4 regions of the Variovorax sp. LjRoot84 genome follow, and region 4 is predicted to be linked to each of the others. Evidence: predicted binding sites of a transcription regulator. Region 4 holds the regulator's gene; each other region holds the start of a gene.
What was found. Region 4 encodes sigma-54, which starts transcription at its own class of promoters, with help from an activator protein. Its sites were predicted from a motif close to TGGCANGNAANCTGCTTT; they were not measured.
Positions count from the first base shown of each region.

Region 1: the regulator sigma-54 is predicted to act here: its motif matches at 2,747-2,764, upstream of ACSQ9I_RS01600 (TorF family putative porin).
Region 2: the regulator sigma-54 is predicted to act here: its motif matches at 2,770-2,787, upstream of ACSQ9I_RS39710 (CmpA/NrtA family ABC transporter substrate-binding protein).
Region 3: the regulator sigma-54 is predicted to act here: its motif matches at 3,167-3,184, upstream of ACSQ9I_RS10545 (CmpA/NrtA family ABC transporter substrate-binding protein).

Region 1 is NZ_CAXUTE020000001.1:310,157-314,856, forward strand. Features, by position in the region: gene ACSQ9I_RS01580 (RES family NAD+ phosphorylase) at 1-25, opposite strand, end outside; gene ACSQ9I_RS01585 (hypothetical protein) at 99-722, opposite strand; gene ACSQ9I_RS01590 (IS630 family transposase) at 1,299-2,384, opposite strand; partial or broken gene ACSQ9I_RS01595 (YifB family Mg chelatase-like AAA ATPase) at 2,515-2,652, opposite strand; gene ACSQ9I_RS01600 (TorF family putative porin) at 2,810-3,616, shown strand; gene glnK (P-II family nitrogen regulator) at 3,660-3,998, shown strand; gene ACSQ9I_RS01610 (ammonium transporter) at 4,025-4,700, shown strand, end outside.
Region 2 is NZ_CAXUTE020000003.1:285,751-290,450, forward strand. Features, by position in the region: gene ACSQ9I_RS39700 (ABC transporter ATP-binding protein) at 1-478, opposite strand, end outside; gene ntrB (nitrate ABC transporter permease) at 520-1,329, opposite strand; gene ACSQ9I_RS39710 (CmpA/NrtA family ABC transporter substrate-binding protein) at 1,368-2,720, opposite strand; gene ACSQ9I_RS39715 (carbon-nitrogen hydrolase family protein) at 3,050-4,090, shown strand; gene ACSQ9I_RS39720 (molybdopterin-dependent oxidoreductase) at 4,203-4,700, shown strand, end outside.
Region 3 is NZ_CAXUTE020000001.1:2,032,290-2,036,989, reverse strand. Features, by position in the region: gene ACSQ9I_RS10560 (alpha/beta hydrolase) at 1-663, shown strand, start outside; gene tsaD (tRNA (adenosine(37)-N6)-threonylcarbamoyltransferase complex transferase subunit TsaD) at 608-1,660, opposite strand; gene ACSQ9I_RS10550 (nitrate- and nitrite sensing domain-containing protein) at 1,746-3,047, shown strand; gene ACSQ9I_RS10545 (CmpA/NrtA family ABC transporter substrate-binding protein) at 3,367-4,611, shown strand; gene ntrB (nitrate ABC transporter permease) at 4,622-4,700, shown strand, end outside.
Region 4 is NZ_CAXUTE020000001.1:5,725,470-5,730,169, forward strand. Features, by position in the region: gene ACSQ9I_RS28245 (phospholipase D family protein) at 1-855, opposite strand, end outside; gene ACSQ9I_RS28250 (RNA polymerase factor sigma-54) at 858-2,438, opposite strand; gene lptB (LPS export ABC transporter ATP-binding protein) at 2,453-3,229, opposite strand; gene lptA (lipopolysaccharide transport periplasmic protein LptA) at 3,226-3,918, opposite strand; gene ACSQ9I_RS28265 (thiol:disulfide interchange protein DsbA/DsbL) at 4,045-4,689, opposite strand.

The sequences.
Region 1 (4,700 bases), 5.4 Mb from region 4:
CCGTGGTTGCGTCGTACGGATGCACGCGATACCAGACTCCAGCCTTATGCGGCAGGGTGCGGAACGACTTTGGCGGAGAAGGCAGGAGAGGTGCTGGGCTAGCCATGCACCGCACCCACCTTGTGGTCTTCCGCGGCGGCCACGACGGCATCCGGGGCGCTCGCAATCACCTCGCGCGGACGCTTTCCGCCCAGGGACGAATTGGTGGACTCGAACCATGCCGCAACCCGGAAGGGCGAATAGTCGTCCAGGACCGCCAGGATCTTCTTGACCGCCGGCAAGGGCTGCCAGGTCGCATCGAAAATGTAGGCTGGGTAGATTTTCTTGCCGCGGTGGTCGATGCCGAAAATGCGCCCGCTCTGCTGCCAGCGGCTCACGGCCGCGTGCGGGTTTGCTGCCTTCGCGTCAAGCCGCTGTCCAATTTCGGCGGCCGAGCTCCACTCGGTGCCCTGCAGGACGGCGTCGATGGCGCGCTTCTCGAGATCGATGCGGGTGGCCGCCGGGCGCCTGGGCTCAACCTCATCCACCAACGCCTGGATCGATTGACGCTCCAGCTCGTTGATCGCCTCGCGCACATGGAGGGTCAGCTTCTTGTCCCTGGGCCCGGTGAGGGTCCGGGAAAGCTCGCTGATGATGAGGCGGCTTGCCTCACGCATGCTGTCGATGCGCGCCACGAGCGCCTGGACGGCATCATGCGGTTCTTTGGCGGAGGTTTGGTTCATGACAGCTCCGTGAGATTCGTGAGGCGATTTTACTCCTCACGTTTCTCGCGCGCAAGAGGCCCTGCCTCCGGGCCGATGGCTCCCGTCGCTCCTGGTGAGCGCGCCCAGCCAGTTTTTCCCCAAATTGTGTTGAGCATCGCCGGCACCCGGAAGCCTCAATCGCGTAGAAAATGGCCCGATGCTGCACAACGTGAATCACGGGAGCACTACCGGAAGAACAGGCGGCTTTCGCAGAGCGCTTCCTGTGCTCGGGACTACTTTGCTACTTGCGGTGGCCATCGGCGTACCTGTCGCAGGCGCACTGTACAAGCGTGAGCGTTGGCACGCCTTCGTGAAGGAGCACGACTGCAAGAAGGTTGGGCACAAAGAGGGCGACCTGGTCACATCCATTGGCATGGACTCTAGGGGCCTCCCTGTTGTCAGCACGGGGGTCACTGATGACAAGACGGCGTGGAAGTGCAACGACGGCGTCACGTACTGGCGCTGAAGATTGAGCCGGGGCTCCGCCGGCTCCGGTCAGTCCCGCATCGTCGCCTTTGATTCAAGACGCTTTTGGTGCCCGTCACGCCCGACCTTCTAGTGTAGTGTTGCGTTCTGTTTGGAACTTAAGCGGCGATTGGCACGGATGACCTTCTGCAGGATGTCGCGAGCGCTCTTGGTCCAGATAAACGGCTTGGGCTTGATGTTGTGATGCGCGACATACTCGTCGATGGCAGCGACGAGTTCGGGCACGCTGGTGAACACGCCTCGGCGCAGCCGCTCGGTGGTGATGTCGCGAAAGAACCGCTCGACCATGTTCAGCCACGACGCCGAGGTGGGCGTGAAGTGCATGTTGAAGCGCGGGTGCTTGGCCAGCCACTCCTGCACGGCCGGATGCTTGTGCGTGGCGTAGTTGTCGGCGATCAGGTGCAGCGTCTTGTCCTTGGGCGTCTGGCGATCGATTTGGCGCAGGAACTTCAGCCACTCGATGTGGGTGTGGTGCTGCTGGCACTGGCCGATGACCTGGCCGTCCAGCACGTTGAGCGCGGCGAACAGCGTGGTCGTGCCGTTGCGCTTGTAATCGTGCGTCATGGTGGCCGCGCGCCCCTTCTTCAGCGGCAGCCCGGGCTGCGTGCGGTCCAGCGCCTGCACCTGGCTCTTCTCGTCGCAGCACAGCACCAGCGCATGCTCGGGTGGCGACATGTACAGCCCCACGATGTCTTCGAGCTTCTCGACGAACTTCGGGTCGCGCGAGATCTTGAAGCCGCGCACGATGTGCGGCTTCAAGCCGTGGGCGTGCCAATGGCGCATGACGGTGCTGGCGCTGACGCCCAACTCGGCGCCCATCTTGCGCGTGCTCCAGTGCGTGGCCGCCTCGGGCGTGCTCTGGGTCGTCAACGCCACCAGGCGAGCAACGTCCACCTTCACCGGCGGCACCCCGCGTGGCAGATCGCGCTCGATGCCCGCAAGCCTCGACTCGAGATAGCGCTCACGCCAGCGCGACACCTGCACCCGGCCCACACCCACCTGCGCGGCAATCTCCTTGTTCTGCAGCCCCTGCGAAGCCAGCAACACGATGCGCGCGCGCAGCGCCAGCCTCACGCTGGTGAGCTTGGAACGAGCCAGCCGCGTCAACTCGGCTCGCTCCTCATCGGTCAGCACAATCTCGGGGGCCACTCGCACTTGCGTTCTCCACTCTGCTTCGTAGTAGAGCATCGGAGACCCGCTCTTCAATTAAGTTCCCACAAGCGCGCAACACCACACTAGGGGGCGGCGAAACGAAGCACCCGACAGACTTTATTGCCTCCGATCGGCGCGCTTCCTTCACTTTCACATCGGCCAGGCCGACCAGCGTAAAGCTGGGCAGCCCGTTGGCCAGATGCACCTCGACCGTGACACTGGCGGCTTCCAGGCCCAGCAAGGCACGGCTTTGCACCAAAGACAAGCTCATTCTTCTCCCCTTCCCCAAGATGGTGCGCCCATCTTTTGCTCATTGTTGCAATGTGCACCTGTCCCAGGCCCTTCTCAGTGCGGAACGGTCGGTTTGGCACGCTCCCTGCTTTGAGATGGCTTCCATTCCATTCCAAAACCTCCGGAGTCTCTCGATGATGCACCGTAAAACCGCCTCTGCCCTGGCCGTTGTCTCGCTGGCTGCCATGCCCCTGATCGCGAGCGCCCAGCTCACGGGCAATGTTGCGCTCACCAGCAACTACAAGTTCCGCGGTCAGGATCAGGACGTGCTCGGTAGCAACGGCTTCGCCAAGACCAAGGCCTTCAAGCCCGCCATCCAGGGCGGCTTCGACTACGCTTTCGGCGAGAGCGGCTTCTACATCGGCAACTGGAACTCCAGCGTCAACTGGCTCGCGGGCAACGACATCGAGAGCGACATCTATGGCGGCTACAAGTTCAAGGCCGGCGTGTTCGACCTCGACTTCGGTGCGCTCGCCTACATCTACCCGGGCAACGCCCGCGGCAACACCACCGAGCTCTACGGCGCGGCCACCTATGCCAACGAGGCCATCGGCGCCTTCACCTTCAAGTACTCCCACACCGTCTCGAAGGACTACTTCAACTACGCTGGCGAGCGTGACGGCTCGGGCCTGAAGGGGCGCAACACCGGCTACCTCAATCTCTCCTACACCAAGGAGATCGTGCCCAAGGTCACGCTGAAGGCAGCGCTGGGCTACACGCGCATGAGCAGCGACATCCGCAGCCTGGGCTACAAGAGCTACGTCGACTACAACGTGGGCGCTTCCTATGACTTCGGCAACGGCCTGTCGCTGGCCGGCTCGGTGCAGGGCGCCAACAAGAAGAGCTCGTACCTGCTGGTGTCCGGCCCCGACCTGGGCTTCGGCGCACCCACCTGGTCGCCCAACAAGGCGCGCTTCATCGTCACGCTGACCAAGACGCTCTGATCCATACAGCGCGCAGACCTGTTCCATCCAAAGGAGAAACATCATGAAGCTGGTCACAGCCATCATCAAACCGTTCAAGCTCGACGAGGTGCGCGAAGCGCTCTCGGCGATCGGTGTGCAAGGGATCACCGTGACGGAGGTCAAGGGCTTCGGTCGCCAGAAGGGCCACACCGAGCTCTACCGCGGCGCGGAGTACGTGGTCGATTTCCTGCCGAAGGTCAAGATCGAGGCCGCCGTGGCCGACGAGCTCGTCGAGCGCGTGATCGAAGCCGTCGAAAGCGCCGCACGCACCGGCAAGATCGGCGACGGCAAGATTTTTGTCTACAACCTGGAGCAGGTCGTTCGCATTCGTACCGGAGAAACAGGCCGCGAAGCTCTTTGACTTCAAGGCACGAAAGAAAAATCGACATGAAAAAATTGCTCGTCTCTCTCGCGCTCGGCCTGAGCGTGCTCGCTGCCGGCACCGCCGGCTTTGCCCAGACGCCGCCGGCGGCGCCCGCGGCTGAAGCGCCCGCAGCCTCGGCGCCGGCCGCCGCGCCTGCTGCAGCCCCCGCTGCCGCACCGGCCGCGGCCGCACCCGCCGCAGAAGCCGCAGCTGCGCCGGCCGCCGCGCCGGCACCCTCGTTCAACAAGGGCGACACCAGCTGGATGCTGCTGTCCACGCTGCTCGTCATCATGATGACCATCCCCGGCCTGGCGCTGTTCTACGGCGGCCTGGTGCGCAGCAAGAACATGCTGTCGGTGCTGATGCAGGTCATGGTCACCTTCTCGATGATCGTGGTGCTGTGGCTCATCTACGGCTACAGCCTCGCCTTCACCGAGGGCAACTCCTTCATCGGTGGATTCGACCGGATCTTCATGAAGGGCGTCTTCGATTCGGCCGCCGGCACCTTCGCGCCGGGCGCGACCTTCAGCAAGGGCGTCTATATCCCCGAGCTGCTGTTCGCCGCCTTCCAGGCCACCTTCGCCGGCATCACCTGCTGCCTGATCGTGGGCGCCTTCGCCGAGCGCATCAAGTTCTCGGCCGTGCTGCTCTTCATGGCGCTGTGGTTCACCTTCAGCTACGCGCCGATCGCGCACATGG
Region 2 (4,700 bases), on a different contig from region 4:
CCATCGACAGTGCCCTGGCGATGCCGACGCGCTGCTTCATGCCCCCTGAGATTTCGCTGGGCTTCTTGTGCGCGGCATGAGCCAGGCCGACCATCTCGAGCGCCGCCTCGGTGCGGCGATCGACCGCGGAAGCGGACTCCCCCCGAAACACGCTGCGCACGGCCATGCGCACGTTGTCGAAGCAGCTGAGCCACGGCAGGAGAGAATGGTTCTGGAAAACCATCGCGCGCCGAGGGCCCGGTCCACGGATGACCTCCCCATCGCACGAGACGGTTCCTGCGGTCGGGGATGCCAGGCCGGCGAGAAGATTGAGCAGCGTGGATTTGCCGCAACCGGAGTGGCCGATCAGGGCGACGAACTCGCCTCTGCGGATTTCCAGATTGATCTCGCTGAGCGCAGGAAATTCGCCCTTGGGCGTGCTGAAGGTCTGCTGCACACCGCAAACCCGCAGGAACCCAGGCGTCGCGCTCGAGGCCATCAGGGCAGTGGAGAAAGTTGGCCGCAACATCGTCTGACCTTTCATTCGCGAAAGCTCAGCTGCTTCATCAATGCGCCCAGCAACTGGTCGAGCACCAGGCCGACGATGCCGATCATCACGATGGCGACGATGATGCTGGAGATCTGCAAGTTGTTCCATTCGTTCCACACGAAGAAGCCGATCCCGCTCTGGCCCACCACCATCTCCGCCGCCACGATCACCAGCCAGGCGATACCGATCGAGATGCGCATGCCCGTGAGGATCATGGGAACTGCTGCCGGAAAGACGATCTTGCGAGCGCGTTCCAGTGGTGTGAGTCCGATGACGCGACCGACATTGGTCCAGTCCTGACGCACGCTCGCGGTGCTGTAGAGGGTGTTGATCAGTATGGGCCAGATTGAACAGATAAAGATGATGAAGATCGCCGAGGTGCCGCTGTCCTTCAGCGTATAGAGCGCGAGCGGCATCCAGGCCATGGGGGATACAGGCCGCAGCAACTGGATAAACGGATTCAGCGCCTGGCCCAGCCATGGAACCAGTCCCAGCAAGAAGCCCAAGGGCACGCCGACCAGCACAGCCAGGGCGTAGCCGCTGAACACGCGCCTGAGCGAGTCAAGCAGGTGCCAGGCGATGCCCAGGTCGTTCTCGCCGTTGCGGCGGAATGGATCTGCAAACAGTTCGCCGGCGCGCTTGAACACTTCCGTCGGGGCCGGAATGGCTGAGCGCTCGACGGATGCTCCGGGACTTTTTCCCATCAGCCTGTCGTACTCCGAAATCTCCGCCGGCGCACTGCCGCCTTCGCTGGAGGCGAGAGCCTGCCAGACTGCCAGCAAGAGCAGGCCGATCGCCAAGGTGGCCAACCACGAGCGTGAGGTCGAGCTCTGCATGATCACGTCCTGCTCAGTGACTTCAGATATTCGGCGGGGCGGTCGGAATCAAAACTCTTGCCCAAAATGGTTTCCTTGCGGAATCCGACCTCGGGTGCCCTGCCGCCGCGCTCCTCGATAAGGCGCTTTGCATCGGTGGCCAGCATGACCTGGCGGGCGAGACCCTTGTAGTCCAGATCCTCCTTGATCATGTTCCATCTGCGCATCTGGGTCAGAAGCCACACCGCGCTCGAGTAGTGAGGGAAGGGCTGAAAGTCGACGCGGCGCGGTAGGGTCTTCACGTTGCCAAGTCCATCGGCATACCTGCCGGTGAGGACCTGGTCCACGACCGTTTCGGGTTGGTTGAGATACTGGGGCTGGGAGAGGATCTTGGCCATCCCCGCGCGGTTGGCAGGCTCGGACACATGCAGGCTCGCCGCGATGATCGCGCGGTAGGCTGCCATGAAACTGTTCGGATGGGCCTTGATCCAGGCCTCGGTTGCTGTGACCGAGCAGCAAGGATGCTCCGGCCAGATCTCGCTTGAGACCAAGTGAATAAAACCTGCACCTTCGTACACGGCTCGCTGACCGCCCGGCTCGCCGCCGAAGAAGCCGTCGATGTTGCCCACGCGGAGGTTGGAGACGTACTCGGAAGGAGGAACGACGCGGTAGGACACGTCCCTGTCCGCATCCAGCCCCGCCGATGCGAGGTAGTGGCGCAGCTGGAGCATCTGGTGGGATTGCTCGAACGGCACGGCGAATCGGAAGCCCTTCCAGTTCTTCGGGTCGCGGTTGTCCTTGTGCTTCATCGCAAGGACCAGCGAATTGCCGTTCTGGTTGAGCACCGTCATCACCCGGGCCGGGATGGGAGCGCCGCCTATGCCGACGGACATGGCCAGCGCAACGGGCATCACCTGCTGGGAGATATCCAGTTCGCCGTTGACCATCTTGTCGCGGATCAGTGCGATTCCGGCGATCTTCTGCAAACTCAATTCAAGCCCCTCGCGCGGGAAAAGTCCGAGTTGCTCCGCATAGATCAACGGCGTCGCGCATGTGATGGGCAGGAATCCGACTGCGAGTCGCTTCTTCTCCGGCGCACCCTTGCGCTCCTGCGCGACAGCGGCAAGCTGGGTCAGGGGCGTGAGGGCCGTGAGTGCGGCCAGCGTCCCGGCCCGGCCCAGCGTCTTGACGAAGGCTCGGCGTAGGCTGCGCTCGGGAAAGAGGCCGTGCAGCATGCCCTCGGCCATAGCGCCGGCCAGCGCCTTGTCGGCATTCGCCGGCGTTCCTGCGAGGCACTCTTCGCTGTCACCATGCGTGCTGCCGCATGCGCAGAGGCCTGCGCTGGAAAGGCGAACGTACTCGTGAGATGGGTTCATAGTCCCTCCAAGCTGGGTTTTACGGAGCGGATCCGCGACATCGTGATGGTGAGCATGTTTCGTGCAAACGACCGCCAGGAAATTCGCAACCCTCTGTGCACAGATCCTCCATGGCGCGAGCGTGGGCGGCGCATTCACACGGAGCGCGCTGCTTGAATCGGCGGTCGCCATTCGGACGGACTTGGGTTGATTGGACGCACTTGAAAGGTTCAAGGACTTCGATCCAGTGGAGCCTGCAAAAACGCACCTCTCATTGCGTTTTTTGAGCATCTACGCCGCCGTACTGGCAACTATCCTGTGAGCCTCAGCAACGCAAGCGAGTACCTGTCATGAGTTCATTGCCCCGGGTGAAGGTTGCCGCCGCCCACGCAGCGCCGGTGCTGCTGGACAAGACCGCCACGACCGAAAAGGCGGTTTCCATCATCAAGGAGGCCGCGCTCCATGGCGCGCAGGTGATTGCGTTTCCAGAGACCTATATTCCGGCGTTCCCGGTCTGGGCGGCCCTGTGGGCGCCCATCTACAACCATGATCTGTTCGAGGCGATGGTCGAGAACAGCGTCTACGTGCCGGGGCCCGAGGTGGCCTTGATCGCCGCGGCGGCCAGGCGCTTCGGGGTCTGCGTGTCGATGGGCATCAGCGAACGCAGCACGGCCAGCGCCGGCTGCATCTGGAACTCGAACATCCTGATCGGCGAGACGGGCGAGTTGCTCAACCATCATCGCAAGCTGGTGCCGACCTTCTACGAGAAGCTGGTCTGGGCGCCCGGAGACGGCCAGGGACTTCGAGTCGCCGAGACACGTTTCGGGCGCATCGGCGGCTTGATCTGCGGCGAGAACACCAACCCGCTCGCACGCTACTCGCTCATGGCCCAAGCGGAGCAGATTCATGTATCCAGCTGGCCTCCGATGTGGCCCACGCGCAAGCCGTCGGGAGGCGGAAACTTCGACAACGTTGCGGCGAACCGCATTCGAGCGTCCGCTCATTCATTCGAGGCCAAAGCTTTCGGGATCATCTGCGCGAGCTTCATGGACAAGGCCATGCGTGATTTTCTGGTGGATCGTGATCCCGCCGTGGCGGAAGTGGTCGACGGCACTCCGCGCGGCGCATCGATGTTCGTGGACCCCACCGGCACGCAGATCGGGGACACGCTGCAGAACGAGGAGGGGATTGCTTATGCCGAGTTCGACCTGAACAAGTGCATTGAGCCGAAGCAGTTCCATGACGTGGTGGGGTACTACAACCGATTCGATATCTTCTCGCTTGGCGTCGAACGCCGCCGCCACGAGCCGGTTGTGTGGTCGGGGCAGTCCAGCCCCCAGTTCCCCCGCTTGCTTGACGATGAGTTGACGGTTGGGGTCCAGAATGAGTAGCTCCGCGTGCCTGCCACCGTTCCTGCCGCCACTTCCCGAAGGGGAGGAGCGTCGGTCGGTGGTCCACGGGGGGTCTCCCGGATTCCATCTGAAGCCGCCGCCTGATCCTGCGATGCTGCGCGACTTCATCACGTCCGATGCGCATCTCTTCGAGACGATCCACATGGGGTCCGTCGAGGTCGACGTCGAGCGCTGGCGACTGCAGGTGGACGGGTTGGTTCGCAGGCCTTTCTCGATCGGGCTGGAGGGCCTGAGGCGGCTGCCCACAGCCTCCGTCACCGCGTTCCACGAATGCTTCGGCAGTCCCCTGGTGCCGGCCAGCGGCAATCTCTTGCGGGTGGGCAACGTCCGATGGACGGGCGTGCGACTGGCGGTGCTGCTCGAGCAAGCGCAGCTCGAGACGGGTGCCACCCATGTCTGGTCGGACGGGCTCGACAGCGGCGAATTCGGCGGCCGCAAGATGAACCGGTATCGCAAGGATCTGCCGATCTCGAAGGCGCTGTCCCACGAGGTGCTTGTGGCTTACGAGATGAATGGCGCACCCCTGACGCGCGAGCGGGGCGGGCCGGTTCGGCTCATCGTGCCTGGCTGGTTCGGCACCAACATGACG
Region 3 (4,700 bases), 3.7 Mb from region 4:
CCTGAAGAGTTCGAGCGCGAAGGCTTCATCAGCGCGGTCAGGGAGCGGGATCTGGCGGCCGACGCCCTGCTCGTCGACGCCGACGTGTCGTACTACTACGACCAGACCTTCATCGAGCGGCTGCATCACGACATCCTCCGGCCGCAGCGTGCGACGGGTTACAAGTCGATCTGGCTGGTGGGCATCTCGATCGGCGGTTTCGGCGCCCTGATCCACGAACTGGCCAAGCCCGGCGCCGTCGACGGCATCGTGGCGCTGGCGCCCTACCTCGGACGGCGGCCGGTCGGCGCCGAGATCCACAAGGCCGGCGGCCTGCGCGCCTGGAAGGCGCCCGAAGGCCCGCCGCCGGACCAGGAGGTCGATCGCAAGCTCTGGCCCTGGCTTCAGCAGTACGCGGCCTCCAAGCCCGCCAAGGGCCTGCCGCCGCTGTACCTGGGTTTCGGCCTCGCCGACCGCTTCGCCGCCAATCACCGCCTGCTGGCGGAGGCCTTGCCTGCCGGGCGCGTGTTCACCACCGAAGGCGGCCACGACTGGCCGCAGTGGTCGCAACTCTGGCGCAAGGTGCTCGAGGTGCTGCCGCTGCCCTCGCACGGCAAGAAAGGCTCGACTACCCGAACTCCGGCTCCGGCGCGCAGAGCGAAGCCAGTGGCCATCGCGGCTTGACGTCGAAGGCATAGCGCTCGCTCGCCTGCCCCAGGCCGGCCTGCAGGCGCATCGCGGCGGCCATCGCGATCATGGCGCCGTTGTCGGTGCACAGGTGCAGCTCGGGGTAGTGCACGCGCACGCCGCGCTTCGCGCATGCCGCATTGAGCTGTTCGCGCAAAGCCCGGTTGGCACCCACGCCCCCGGCCACCACCAGCCGGTCCAGCCCGGTCTGTTCGATGGCGGCCAGTGATTTCTTCAGCAGCACGTCGACGATCGCGGCCTGGGTCGAGGCGGCCAGATCGGCCTTGCGCGCTTCGAGCTCGCCGCCGAGTTTCCTGGCCTGCGTCAGCACCGCCGTCTTCAAGCCGGCAAAGGAGAAGTCGAGGTCGCCGCTGTGCAGCAGGGGCCGCGGCAGCTTGAAGGCCGCGGCGTCGCCCTCCTCCGCCAGCTTGGCGAGCCAGGGGCCGCCGGGATAGGGCAGGCCCATCAGCTTGGCGCTCTTGTCGAAGGCTTCGCCTGCTGCGTCGTCGATGGTCTCGCCGAGCAGCTCGTAGCGCCCCACGCCGTCGACCCGCATCAGTTGCGTGTGACCGCCCGAGACCAGCAGCGCGACGAAGGGGAACTCGGGCGGATCGGCACTGAGAAAGGGCGACAGCAGGTGGCCTTCCAGGTGATGCACGCCCAGCACCGGCTTGCCAAGCGCCGCGCCCAGTGCACAGGCCACGCCGGCGCCTACCAGCAGCGCGCCGGCCAGCCCCGGCCCGCGCGTGTAGGCGACGACGTCGATCTCGGCCAGGGAGCGGGCGGCCTCGGACAACACCGTCTGCGCCAGGGGCAGCACGCGCCGGATGTGGTCGCGGCTGGCCAGCTCGGGCACCACGCCGCCATAGGCCTGGTGCATCGCGATCTGGCTGTGGAGCGCGTGCGCGGCCAGGCGCGGCAAGCCGCTCGCGCCGGATTCGACCAGGGCCACGCCGGTCTCGTCGCAGGACGATTCGATTCCCAATACAAACATGCGACGAGTGTAGGGTGCGCACGATGTCGGGGCACGGATGTTGCTGCATGTCCTTAGGATGGCTCTTCAGCCATGCCGCCCCACGATGAAATCCGGACTGAGCTTTCTGATGGCCGCCCTGCGTTGCGAAATCGACGCGCTGGAGCAGCTCGCCCGCACCAGCGCGCTGGTCGGCACGATCGGCCGCCTGGTCCATGCGCTGCAGCGCGAACGCGGCATCTCGAACGTGCTGCTGGCGTCGCGTGGCCACCGTTTCGTCTCGCAGCGCAGCGAGCAGATCGCCGAATGCCTGCGCGTGGAAGAGGCGGTGCGCGCTTCGTTCGATCAGCTCGAGGCCGACGCGGGCCGCATCGGCAACGGTGCGCGCCTGTTCAGCCGCATCGCCTGGGTGCTGCCGGGCCTCGAGGGCCTGCCCGAGCTGCGCCGTCGCGTCGGCGCCTTGGAGCTCAGCCCGGCTGAGGCGACGGCCGCCTTCGTCAAGCTGATCGCAGGGCTGCTCGCAGTCGTGTTCGAGGCCGCGGACGGCGCCACCGACCCGGAAATCTCTCGCCAGCTGGTGGCCATGTTCAATTTCATGCAGGGCAAGGAGTTCGCCGGCCAGGAGCGCGCCTGCGGCGCCGCGGCCTTCGCCTCGGGCCACAACGACAGCGCGCGCCAGCAGCAATGGCTGCATCTGATCGAATCGCAGGAGCGCTGCTTCCAGGTCTTCGCCGAGTTCTCGGGCGCGCGCATCGCCGAGCTCTGGCGCAGCAGTCAATCCCCCGCTCAATTGGCGGAGCAGGAACGGCTGCGCCGCATCGCCTGCGCGGCACCCGCCGGCGTGGCACTCGATACCGAACTGAGCCAGACCTGGTTCGACTGCTGCAGCCGGCGCATCGACGCCATGCAATCGATCGAAGAGCGCCTGGCCGCCGACCTGCGCCGGGTCTGCGAACAGAAAACGAGCCAGGCCCGGGCCGAGCTGCAGGCCCATGACGCGCTGCTGGCCAAGCTGGCGCGCGAGGCGGGTACACCGGCGGCAGTCTTCTTCGACGAGCAGCCCGCTGCAGACGCGCCGGGCCACCCGCAAACCATGGGTTCAGCCACGCCCTACGGCCGGCAGCTCGAGCGATCGATTCTGGAGATGGTGCAGGAGCAGTCGCACCGGCTGCAGGCGATGAGCGACGAACTCGACACCGTGCGCGCGGCCCTGAACGAGCGCAAGCTGGTCGAACGCGCCAAGGGCCTGCTGATGGCACACCGCCGCCTCAGCGAGGAGGAGGCGCACAAGATGCTGCGCCAGACAGCCATGAGCCAGAACCGCAGGCTGGTCGACGTCGCCGAATCGGTGCTCTCGATGGCCGAATACCTGCCCGGCGAGCCGGCGTCCCGGGCGCCTCGCACCTGAATTGGTGCGCTGCACAACAACTGTGCCTCGATCGCAGTTCAAGGGATTCGGCGCCTCTTGCCTCACGACGCGGACTTTGGAGGCTATCGATTTGATAGCAAACCACCCCTCTGAACTGCTGGCACGCAGTTTGCTTAACAAACCTGCATAGACCTGCAAGGGTCTTCAGGCAGGTGGCATCCAACGGCGGGTGCGACCCACCGAACCGGACAAAGGCGTCCCCATCCCGCAAGGGCTCGTTATCGAGCGGCCCGTGCGTGGTCGGGACGCCTTTTTTGTTTTGTGCTTTTTGTCTTTTCTTCATTCCGGAGCTCGCCCCATGACCGATTTGCTGAAACCGAAGTTGAATCGCCGCCGCGTGCTGCAAGCCGCCGCCATCGGCGCGGTCGGGCTCGACCCCGCCCTGCGCGCAGCCGTCTGGGCCCAAGGCTCGGACAAGCCAGAAAAGGAGGAAGTCAAGATCGGCTTCATCCCGCTGACCGACTGCGCCAGCGTCGTCATGGCCTCGGTGCTCGGCATCGACAAGAAGTACGGCGTGAAGATCGTGCCGAGCAAGGAAGCCAGCTGGGCCGGCGTGCGCGACAAGCTGGTCAATGGCGAGCTCGACTTCGCCCACGTGCTCTACGGCCTGATCTACGGCGTGCACCTCGGCACCGCCGGGCCGAAGAAGGACATGGCCATCCTGATGACCCTCAACAACAACGGCCAGGCGATCACGCTGTCGAAGAAACTGGCCGACAAGGGCGCGGTCGACGGCGCCTCGCTGGCCAAGGTGATGGCGAAGGAGAAAGGCGAATACACCTTCGCCCACACCTTCCCGACCGGCACCCACGCGATGTGGCTCTACTACTGGCTGGCCGCCAACGGCGTCAACCCGTTGAAGGATGCCAAGGTCATCACCGTGCCGCCGCCGCAGATGGTTGCCAACATGCGCGTGGGCAACATGGACGGCTACTGCGTCGGCGAGCCCTGGGGCCAGCGCGCGATCATGGACGGCATCGGCATCACGGCCGTCACCACGCAGGACATCTGGAAGGACCATCCCGAGAAGGTGCTCGGCACCACCGGCGACTTCGTCAAGAAATACCCCAACACGGCGCGCGCCGTGACGGCCGCGATTCTCGAAGCCGGGAAGTGGATCGACGCCGGCCTGCAGAACAAGAACAAGATGGCCGAAACCATCGCCGACAAGAGCTACGTCAACACCAGCGTGGACGCCATCAACCAGCGCATCCTGGGCCGCTACACCAACGGCCTGGGCAAGAACTGGGACGACCCGAACCACATGAAGTTCTACAACGACGGCGCGGCGACCTTCCCCTACCTGTCCGACGGCATGTGGTTCCTCACGCAGCACAAGCGCTGGGGCCTGCTGAAGGAGCATCCGGACTACCTCAAGGTGGCCACGGAGATCAACCGCATCGACATCTACAAGCAGGCTGCAGCCGCGACCAAGACCTCCGTTCCCAAGGACACGATGCGCAGCAGCAAGCTGATCGACGGCGTGGTGTGGGACGGCAAGGATCCGAAGAAGTACGCCGAGTCGTTCAAGGTCAATGCCTGAGGAGCCCGCCATGGTCAGTGCCGTCTTTCACTCCCCGCTCGAGGCTGCCCAGGGGCAGCTCGCCACGCCGGCAGCCGCCAGGAAGTCCG
Region 4 (4,700 bases):
GATCGGGCTGTAGCCCAGCAGGTCGTTGGGCGCCGGCGGACGCGGTGCCGGGGTGGTGGCCGGTGCAGTCAGCTCCTCGAAGCGCCGCTGCCGTGCCTCCCGCGCGAGCGTGGGCGCGACCACGGTTTCGATCGGCCGCACGTGCTCGCTGTTCCAGTACAGGTCGAACAGGCTGGAAAGGCGCGGGATCAGAGCGCCGGCGACGAAGGTGTCGAGGTCGATGAAGTTCGCGCCGGCCGTCTGCGTGAAGTACGGGTTGCCGATGTTGCGCCCGCCGGCTACCGCCATCGCGCCGTCGGCGATGAAGAGCTTGTTGTGCATGCGCCGGTTGACGCGGCTGAAGTCGAAGAGCGAGGCCGAGAAGCGCCTGAGCATGCTGCCGCGCCCGGCCGGAAACGGGTTGAAGAGCCGCAGCTCGAGGTTGGGCGTGGCGGCCAGCGCGAGCAGCAGCTCGTCCTCGCCCGCGGTGTAGAGATCGTCCATCAGGAGCCGCACGCGCACGCCGCGCTGGGCCGCGTCGCGCAGCGTGCGCAGCAGGTAGCGGCCGGTCTCGTCGTTGTCGATCTGGTAGTACTGGACGTCGAGCGTGCGCTCGGCGCGGCGCGCGAGCTCGAGCCGCGTGTTGAGCGCGAAGTCGCCGCTGGGCATGAGCCGGAAGCCGCTCAAGTCCGCATCCGGCTGCGAGGCCTTGGCGATGCGGCCCAGCACGGTTCCGGTGGACAAGGGCATCGCCTTGGACGGCGTGCGCTCGAATTCGGCCGGCAGCATCGCGCAGCCGCTGGAAAGAAGAAGCACCGCCATCAAGGCCAGGCCGAGGCGAATCCAGCTTGGGAGCGGACTCGGACGGCGACTCATCGCTAGAGTGCCTTGCGCAGATTCGCAGGCGCGATGCGCAGTGCCTCGCGGTACTTGGCCACCGTGCGGCGCGCGCACTCGATGCCCTGCTCCTTGAGCATCTCGGACACCTGGCTGTCGGACAGCGGCTTCCTCACGTCCTCGGCGCTCACGAACTGCTTGATCAGCGCGCGCACCGCGGTGCTGGAGGCGTTGCCGCCGGTTTCGGTGCCGAGCGCCGAGCCGAAGAAGTACTTGAGCTCGACGGTGCCGTAGGGCGTGGCCATGTATTTGGCGGTGGTCACGCGGCTGATGGTGGATTCGTGCAGGCCCAGCTCGTCGGCGATCTCGCGCAGCACCAGCGGCCGCATCGCGAGCTCGCCGTGCACGAAGTAGCTCTTCTGCCGCTCGACGATCGCGTTGGAGACCCTGAGGATGGTGTCGAAGCGTTGCTGGATGTTCTTGATGAACCAGCGCGCTTCCTGCAGCCGCTGCGACAGCGCCTGGCTGCCCTCGCCCTTGTGCTGCTTGAGCGCGCCGGCATAGATGTCGTGCACGCGCAGCCGCGGCATGACCTCGGGATTGAGCATGACGCGGAACCTCGCGTTGGTGCCGTGGCCGATGCGCGTGACGATCACGTCGGGCACGACGATGTTGCGCTCGACGTCGACGAAGCGGCGCCCCGGCTTGGGCTCGAGCCTGGCGATCAGCTGCAGTGCGGCGCGCACCTCGTCCTCGTTGCTGCGCGTGAGCGTGGCCAGGCGCTTGAAGTCGCGCCGCGCGAGCAGCTCCATCGGCTGCTTGCAGATCGCGATGGCGGTCTTGCGCACCTGGGCCTCCTCCTCGCTCTCCTTGGCGCTCGCCAGCTGGCGCAGCTGGATGGTCAGGCATTCGCCGAGGCTGCGGGCGCCGACGCCGGCCGGCTCCAAACTCTGCAGCAGGCCCAGCGCGACCTGGAAGTGATGCACCAGTTCGTCGAACTGGTCGTTGTCGTCGCCCGCGAGGCCCGAGGCCAGCGCCGGCAGCGAATCCTCGAGGTAGCCGTCGTCGTTGAGCGATTCGATCAGGAAGCGCAGCGCGGCGCAGTCGTTCTCGTTCAGGCGCAGCGACAGCGCCTGCCGGTGCAGGAAGGACTGCAGCGATTCCTGGCTGCGCGCGAGCTCGGTCGCATCGGTGCGCTCGTCGTCGCCGAGGTTGTTGGCGCGCGCGGGCGCATCGCCGCCCCATTCGCTGTCGTCGGGCGCGAGGTCGACCGTACCGTCGCCCTCCCAGTCGGGTTCGCTGTCGACGGGCGCAGCCGCTTCGGCATCGCCGTTGGCGGCGACCGCCACCTCGGCCGGCGCCGCGGCCGAGCCGGGGACGAAGTCAGCCTCGCCCTCGGCCTGGCGGTCTTCGTCGCGCACCGGCGCATCGGCCGCCTCGAGACCGAACTCCTCGCGCGGCGCCTCTTCGGCCGTGCGTTCGAGGAACGGGTTCTCGTCGAGCATCTGCTCCACTTCCTGGCTCAACTCGAGCGTGGAGAGCTGCAGCAGCCGGATCGACTGCTGGAGCTGCGGCGTGAGCGCCAGGTGCTGGGAAACGCGAAGCGAGAGCCCTTGCTTCATCGAAGTACGGTCCCCTACATCCGGAAATGCTCGCCCAGGTACACGCGTCGTACCTCGGCGTTGTCGACGATCTCCGAAGGCGTGCCTTGTGCCAGCACATGCCCGTCGCTGATGATGAAGGCGTGATCGCAGATGCCCAGCGTCTCGCGCACGTTGTGGTCGGTGATGAGCACGCCGATGCCGCGTTCCTTCAGGAAACTGATGATTCGCTGGATCTCGATCACCGCGATCGGGTCGATGCCCGCGAAGGGCTCGTCCAGCAGGATGAAGCGCGGCTGCGTGGCCAGCGCCCGCGCGATCTCGACTCGGCGGCGCTCGCCGCCCGACAGCGCCAGCGCGGGCGAATCGCGCAGATGGTCGACGCGCAGGTCGTGCAGCAGTTCGCCGAGGCGTTCCTCGATGCGCTGCTTCGACAGCGGCACCGGCCGGCCCGCGTCGTCGAGTTCGCGCTGCAGCTCGAGCACGGCGCGCACGTTCTCCTCGACCGTGAGCTTGCGGAAGATCGACGCTTCCTGCGGCAGGTAGCTCAAGCCCATGCGGGCGCGGCGGTGGATCGGCATGTGCGCGATCGGTTCGCCGTCGATGCTGATCTCGCCCGCATCCGCCCGAACCAGCCCGACGATCATGTAGAAGGAGGTGGTCTTGCCCGCGCCGTTGGGCCCCAGCAGGCCGACCACCTCGCCCTTTTGCACGCCGAGCGAGACGTCCTTGACGACCTTGCGGCTGCCGTAGCTCTTCTGCAGGCCGCGCGCCTCGAGGCGGCTGCCCAGGACTTCGTTGCCGCCGCTCACTTGCGCTGCTCTCCGCCGAGCGTGGTGGTCGAGCGCAGGCCCGTTCCGGACGCCGGCGCGGAGGCGGCCGGCGCCGCCGGCCTGGCGGACCCGGCAGCGGGCGCCGAGGCGGCCGCCTTGGGCGTGAGGATGGCCTTGACGCGGCCGCCGGGCTGGGTCGCCACGCCCGCATTGGGCGGCAGCGGCGAGCCGTTGACGGTGAAGGTGTCGTTGCTCTGGTCGTAGACGATCAAGGGTCCGCTGCTTTCGTCGTTGGGTGTCGCGCCGACCAGGCGACGCATCACCGCACGGCGGATGAACTTCACGTTGTCGGCGCGGCTGTCGTACTCGATGACTTCCGACTCGCCCTCGATCCACTCGTCGGGGCCGGCGTCGCGCTTCTGCTTGAAATAGGCCAGCTTGCCGGGCGCGGCCGTGACGATGCCGTACTGGTAGCCCTCGGGATCCTGCCGCACGTCGATGCGGATGCCGCGGATGATGATGGTGCCCTTAGTCACCACCACGTTGCCGGTGAAGACGCTGGTCTGCTTGAGGTCGTCGTAGCGCATGGCGTCGGCCTCGATGTTCATCGGCTTGGTGCGGTCCGCCTTCTCGGCCTGCGCCGCCGACACGAGGCCGGCCACGCCCAAGGCGAATACGAAAGCGCGACAAAGGTGGCGAGAAACGGAGGAGGAATGTAACGATGTCATAAAAGGCACGAAACTTGCTGGGCGATTGTATGCGGCCTCATGGATCCGGTTTCCGCCGGCGGATGAAAAAGCCCGCCGAAGCGGGCTTCCTGCTGGTTGCCGCGACGAGCGGCGGGAGGCGCTTTTTTACGCGCTCTTGCGCGCTTCGCCGACCAGGAAGTCGGTGACCTGCAGCGCGCGATCCATGCTGCGCGCGAGTTCGCCGTCCGTATACCACCTGCCCGCGATGCCCATCGCGGGCACGCCGGCCACCTGGTAAGCCTCCTGCAGCTGCTTGGCGCGCTGGATCTTGCTCGCCACGCTGAAGGACTTGAAGTTCTCGGTGAACTTGGCCTTGTCGAGGCCGTTGGCGGCGGCCCAGTCGATGATCTGCTGCTCGCCCGAGAGGTTCTGGCGCTGCTGGTGGATCGCGGCGAACACCTTACGCTGGTATTCGTCGACCTTGCCCATCGCTTCCAGCGCGTAGTAGAGCCGCTGCTGCGGCTGGAAGCTGGGCTGGAAGGCGACCGGCACGCGCTTGAAAGACACGTGGGCGGGCAGCTTCTTGATCCAGGTCTCGAGCGTCGGCTCGAAGGCGTTGCAATGCGGGCAGCTGTACCAGAAGAACTCGATCACCTCGACCTTGCCGGCCGGCGCGTCGACCGGCACGCGCTTGTCGAGCACGGCGTAGTCGGTGCCCGCCTTGGGCGCGAGCGTCTGGGCGTGCGAGGGTGAGGCGAAGGGAAGAAGCCCCAGCGAAGTGGCGGCCAGCGAAAAGTCACGACGTTTCATATTAAGAAGTT